Linked DNA regions of Chroogloeocystis siderophila 5.2 s.c.1. The protein of the gene in region 2 interacts with the protein of the main gene of each other region in a pairwise test. Links are inferred from orthologs where the notes say so. Each region holds a gene or a part of one and is shown on either strand. Other genes may lie near its edges.

Region 1 (3,160 bases), on a different replicon or contig from region 2:
AAAGATTCGCCAATGAGCACCGCTGCTGCACCTGCACAAGCGACAACTTGTAGATCTGCGGGTGTATGCAATCCTGACTCGCTGACGGCTAAGATATTCCGCGATCGCAATTCTTCGCCGCGTGCTTCTAGCAATGCACAAGTTGTCTGTAAATCTACGGTAAAATCTTCTAAATCGCGATTATTTATACCAATTAATCGGATACCATCAATTGCCAAAACGCGGTCAAGTTCCTCTAAGGTGTGAACTTCGACTAATACTGCCATTTTTAAAGCAGTTGCAATTTTAACAAAGTATTGTAAATCTTGATCGCTCAGAATTGCGGCAATCAACAGCACGGCATCCGCACCCCGAATACGCGCCATATACATTTGATACGGGTAGATAATGAAGTCTTTGCACAAAAGTGGTAAATCTACCGCAGCGCGAATTAAGGCAAGATTGTTAAAACTGCCTTGAAAGAACTTTTCATCAGTCAGTACTGAAAGACAGCTAGCACCACCTTGGGCATAAGATTGCGCGATCGCCACAGGGTCAAAATCTTCGCGAAAGACGCCCTTACTTGGTGAAGCTTTTTTTACCTCGGCAATGAGTGCAGGTGTTGTTTTTCCTTGACGCAACGCACCAATAAAATCACGTGTTGGTGGTGCAGCAAGGGCTTTACGCTGAAGTTCGACTAAAGGAAGCTTTTCACGCAGTTGCTCGACTTCAGTTTCTTTATGCCAGACAATTTTTTCTAAGATATTTTGTGGCTCAGCATCAGGAATAGCAACTTGATAGCGCAAGCTTTTCACATCAACTGATGGATTAGGTGGACGACGACGAATTTGCATATTAGGTAATTGGTAACAGGTCATTAGTAATAGGTAACTGGTCATTAGAAAAATACTTAACTAAGAATCACCCATTACCTATTACCGATTCGCATTTTACTCAAGCAATGGCACGCTTATATGCTTCATCCAGCACTTCTGAAAGTGTGGGGTGGGCGTGGACGAGATGTGCTAAAGAATAAACAGATTGACGGTTAGCGATCGCGGCGGAAGCTTCGTGAATTAAATCTGAGGCGTGCATTCCGATGATATGAACGCCGAGGACTTCGCCCGTATCTTTACGATACACGACCTTTGCGATACCGTCAGCTTCACCTTCTGCGAGGGCTTTAGAATTCCCTTTGAAGTATGTACGAACTGCACTCACTTCAAATCCTTGTTCTTTACCCATATCTTTCGCCGCAGTTTCGGTCATTCCTACGTAGCTAATTTCAGGGTGCGTAAACGCGGCGGCGGGGATACTGCGATAGTCGATTTCTTGGTGTCTTCCGCAGATATTTTCAACGGCGACGATACCTTGTGCAGAAGCCGCGTGCGCTAACATCATTTTGCCGTTCGCGTCGCCAATTGCCCATAAATGTGGTGTGGGTTCACCCGCAGATAAAACTGCCATGCGATCGTCTACAGGAATAAAGTTGCGGCGATCAAGTTCGACACCCACCGAATCTAACCCAAGGTTTTGCGTGACTGGGATGCGTCCGGTAGCTACCAAGCAAGCATCAACCTCAATGATATCCACGTCTTCTTTCGTTTTGAAGTCTGCAAGTTCAATGACGACAGGAGAACCAGGAATGACGCGCTTTGCGTAAATTCCCACATACGTTTCGATATCGCGGGGTGTAATTAATATCCGTTCAGCTAATTTGGCAATATCGCGGTCAAATCCTGGCATCAGTTGGTCTAGGGCTTCAATCATTGTAATTTCACACCCTAGCGCTGAGTACACATCAGAAAATTCTAGCCCAATATAGCCGCTACCAATAATTGCCACCCAATCCGGAAGTGATTCTAACTTGACACCTTGGTCGCTTGTAAAGACTGTTTTGCCGTCTACTTCAATTCCTGGTGGAACAAATGGGACAGAACCAGGCGAAAGAATAATATCTTTGGCTGTAACAGTTTTTTCGCCGTTGTCAGTAGCGATCGCAACTTTTTGCTGTCCGGCGACTTTACCCCAACCGCGAATGATCTCAACACCGAGACGTTTGAGGCTATTTGTCAAATCACCTTGAATCTTGCTGACTAAGTTATTTGCATGATCCGCGATCGCTGCGCGGTCAAACGCCACATCCCCAACATGAATTCCCAAAGCTTTGAGATGATGCGCATTGCGTAATTCTCGCACGCGACCAGCAGCAGCAAGTAGTGCTTTTGAAGGAATACAACCCCGATTGACGCAGGTTCCACCCATATCCGCTGCTTCGACAATGGCGGTTTTCAATCCACAACTGACCGCGTGTAAAGCCGCACCATGTCCGCCGACTCCAGCGCCAATAATGACTAAATCGTAATCAAATGCTTCCTGACTCACCGCAGGTCTCCTCAAAGCGTGCGCGTTACTCTAACTTATTCTCAACTCGACTCCGCAATCAATGCAAGTCTTTTTTTTGGTTTCCGCTTGCGGGAAGATTATCTGTCAATCTTAAAGTCTTGTGTTTGTCCTAAGTTCTAGTATATAAGTTTGTCTTAGTTACACTGGCTGTGCATGAACTCTAAGCGATCGCTGTTAACATTTCAATATCTGTATGTTTGTTTTTATTGAATACTTTACAATTAAATAACTTAATTCTCCACGCAGTATAGTGATGCAAAGAATTACAATTTACATATTATTAATTGCGATGAATAACCTATAAGTGTCAGGATTTACGCAACAGCCACCCCGAACAATTACTGCGTCATGAGTAGCCACTTGTTTGCAAAGGGTTTGGGGACGGTTGCGTTCCCCGATGGGGAGAATAAAGGGAAGTTCCCAAGTCTTGGTTCTGATGAAAATGCTGAGATTGCGTGCGTCATAAGTAGGTGAAGTATTAATATGAAATAGGAGAAGCCACTGATGAATAAAGTATTTAAGGCTCCTTGGGCGATATCGCTGATTGCTATTACTATTGTAGTTTCTGCAATACTGCTAGGAATTGTGTTGATTGGAATATTGACTGCTTCTCGTAGTGATATTGCGTGGCTAGTGGCGATGGTAATAATTCCTTTGGTGATTTTATTAATATCTGTATTCTTCAGTATTCGCGGTTATGCGATCGCAGACAATACACTTTATGTTCAGCGCATTGGTTGGAACACAAAAATTGATTTAAGGAACTTAACTTCTG
Region 2 (3,312 bases):
TTGAGGATTCGTCTTAAAAGAGGCTTCCATTTCAAAAGTTCTGACTAAATTTTGGACGATCGCCTCTAAAGAACCTTCGATATGATTGTATTGACTTTGCTCTTTGAGTGCTGCATTATTACGCGAGTAGTCTGGTGGTTCTCCATAACGCCACTCAGCATGACTTTCCTTTGCAATCACTGTATCTCTGTCTTGAACCCACAAAGGTGTATCTGATGTACCCATAATTGTCGTTTCCGCTACTCGAAAGGATTTAATTTGATAGAGTTTAGCAAACTGTAAATTGCGCATAAATGCGAAATTTACTGAAAATCTCACTAGAATATTTATTCTTGAAGATAATAACAGTGGTACTACTGAACTCCAGCTAGCTTAATATTTGCTAAAGATTTACACCTGGGTTGCAATAAGTAGGAAGCTACAAACATCGCATAAGTTTTGTAATATAAGTCAGACAGGATATATCTTTTGCAGCCCTAAGCGCGATCGCACTTCTTACACCCATGACGACAAGTATTGACTTTCTCCATAGCCTCAATCCGAGTCAACGCCAAGCTGTAGAACATTTCTGCGGTCCGATGTTGGTCGTTGCTGGCGCAGGTTCTGGTAAAACACGGGCGCTGACTTACCGAATTGCCAATCTGATTCTGAAACACCGCGTCGATCCTGAAAATATCCTGGCTGTCACCTTCACTAATAAAGCCGCGCGGGAGATGAAAGAACGCATCCAAAAGCTGTTTGCCGAACAAATTGCGATTCGTGACTATGGAAAGCCCTTAGAAGCGTTAGTACCGCACGAACAGACAAGTTTGCGATCGCGCGTGTATAAAACAATGATTAAAGATTTGTGGATTGGTACTTTCCACAGCTTATTTTCCCGCGTGCTGCGATTTGATATTGAAAAATATCAAGATGAAAAAGGACGGCGTTGGAATCGCAATTTTTCAATTTTTGATGAATCTGATGCGCAAAGCCTTGTCAAACAAATAGTGATTAAACAACTTAATTTAGATGATAAAAAGTTTGAACCGCGTTCGGTACGCTATGCAATTAGTAATGCGAAAAATCAAGGATTAACTCCCCAAGAGTTTGAGCGTCAACAACCCAATTATCGCGGGCGCGTTATCGCTGAAGTTTACAGTCAATATCAAAGCGCTTTAGCCGAGAATAACGCTTTAGATTTTGACGACCTCATTCTCGTTCCTGTACAACTCTTTCAACAAAACGAACAAGTATTAGGCTATTGGCATAACAAATTTCAACATATTTTAGTTGATGAGTATCAAGATACCAACCGGACGCAATATGACTTAATTCGGTTACTTGTTACCAACGGAGAAACAAATAAACAAAATTGGAATTGGCAAAATCGCTCGATCTTTGTCGTTGGTGATGCCGATCAGTCAATTTATAGTTTCCGTATGGCAGATTTTACAATTTTACTAGAATTTCAGTCTGATTTTGGCGATGGTTTGCCTGATGCTGATACTCGCACTATGGTAAAGCTAGAAGAAAATTATCGCTCTAGAGAAAACATTCTGCAAGCCGCCAATGAACTAATAGAAAATAATACTCAGCGCATCGATAAAATTCTCAAACCTACGCGTGGGGCTGGCGAACAAATTTATTTATACAAAGCCGATGATGAAATTGCGGAAGCGCAGTTTGTCATTAATCAAATTCGCAATTTAGAACGCCGCTATTCTGATTTTGATTGGGGTAGTTTTGCTATTCTCTACCGCACTAATGCACAATCGCGACCGTTTGAAGATACTCTATTACGCTGGGGTATTCCTTATACAATTGTTGGTGGATTGAAGTTTTACGATCGCAAAGAGATTAAAGATATTCTCGCCTATCTGCGGGTCATTGTTAATCCTTCAGATACCGTGAGTTTGCTACGTGTAATTAACACACCGCGTCGTGGTATTGGTAAAGCTACAATCGATGCTTTGGTAAGCGCAGCGCAAGAATTAAGTATTCCTGTGTGGGAAATTATCAGCGATGAGACATCGGCGGGTACTTTAGCAGGGAGATCGGTAAAAGGTGTGACGAGTTTTGCGCAGTTAATCAGCCACTGGCAAGAACAAGTCGATATTACTCCGGCATCGGTCATTGTGCAAGCAATTATGGAAGAATCAGGTTACATTCAAGACTTGAAAAACCAAGGTAATGATGAAAGTTTAGAACGCCTGCAAAACTTGCAAGAACTCCACAATGCTGTCGTCCAATTTGAAGAAGAAAGTGAAGATACTTCTTTAGAAGCTTTTTTAGCTAGCACAGCTTTAAATTCTGATTTAGATAATTTAAAAGAAGGACAAAAAGCCGTTTCTTTACTAACACTACACGCGGCTAAAGGGTTAGAATTTCCTGTAGTTTTCCTAGTAGGAATGGAACAAGGTTTATTACCTAATTTCCGTTCGTTAGACGATCCTGATTCTTTAGAAGAAGAACGACGTTTGTGTTATGTTGGCATTACTCGCGCGCAAGAACTCTTGCATCTTTCGCACGCGCGGGAACGTCGTCTTTATGGTTCGCGCGAACCGGCGATTCGTTCGCAGTTTTTGACAGAGTTACCCGAAGAATTACTTGCAGATCAACAGCCTGCGAGTCGGAGTTACACAAAACCACCAAGTATCGCTTCGCGAAGCAGAGAAGTAGCTGCGACTCCTGTAAATACAAGTCCGCAAAATTGGCAAGTCGGCGATCGCGTCTTACACAAAACCTTCGGAGTTGGTGAAATCACTCATGTTTTCGGTTCTGGAAATAAAGTCTCTGTCGCGATTAAATTTCCCACACTAGGTCAAAAAATTATTGATCCGAGAATCGCCCAGTTGCAACGAGTAAATTAATCTTAAAACTACTTGCTTTTTGTCATGGATTGAGCATCAATCTTTAACTTAGATTTGAACCACTTGAGTGTAGCCATCACAAACTGGCTAGGCTTGGCGATCGCGGGTTTCAAGTGAAATCTTGAATAAATTTTAGTAACATTCAATACTCGCTCAACTGACAACAGCGAGCCTGTATTCGTATCGCTTCACTGTTTTTCGCCTCTGGTTTTACAAGCTATGTAAAACTACATAGCTCTACATGAATAAATGTTACAAAATCTTGGATACTTCCGGAAAGGCAAGATTTGACGTTGAGGGACACCTTGCAGACAAGTTTTAAGCAGGAGTGTCAATGTTTATGAATGGTAAATGATTAATAGGCTATCGCATCTCACAGTGACGAATTATTGCTCACCAAAGCGCTGAGGCAAAAAATTAACTGTTGCCATAAATTTTTGTGCTTAATAAATTAATCATG

The links.
Region 1: the proteins of pcrA (region 2) and lpdA interact in binary tests that used the Escherichia coli proteins (3 or more experiments, as listed by UniProt). The link is inferred for Chroogloeocystis siderophila 5.2 s.c.1 from one-to-one orthologs.

What each region holds. Positions count from the first base shown.
Region 1 is NZ_MRCC01000012.1:162,238-165,397, reverse strand. Bases 150-2,975 are described here. They hold lpdA (dihydrolipoyl dehydrogenase), read right to left. Parts: upstream 2,365-2,975; coding sequence 934-2,364; downstream 150-933. Other genes in these bases: NIES1031_RS15580 (PH domain-containing protein), read left to right, coding at 2,890-2,975; trpC (indole-3-glycerol phosphate synthase TrpC), read right to left, coding at 150-833. In the rest of the region: more of trpC, read right to left, coding at 1-149; more of NIES1031_RS15580, read left to right, coding at 2,976-3,160. UniProt on the Escherichia coli protein: Lipoamide dehydrogenase is a component of the glycine cleavage system as well as of the alpha-ketoacid dehydrogenase complexes.
Region 2 is NZ_MRCC01000001.1:204,354-207,665, reverse strand. What follows is about bases 200-3,177. They hold pcrA (DNA helicase PcrA), read left to right. Parts: upstream 200-503; coding sequence 504-2,852; downstream 2,853-3,177. Other genes in these bases: NIES1031_RS00945 (SnoaL-like polyketide cyclase), read right to left, coding at 200-225. Outside these bases: more of NIES1031_RS00945, read right to left, coding at 1-199; NIES1031_RS00935 (trypsin-like serine peptidase), read left to right, coding at 3,310-3,312. UniProt on the Escherichia coli protein: A helicase with DNA-dependent ATPase activity. Unwinds DNA duplexes with 3'-5' polarity. Translocates on single-stranded DNA with 3'-5' polarity. Initiates unwinding more efficiently from a nicked substrate than double-stranded DNA.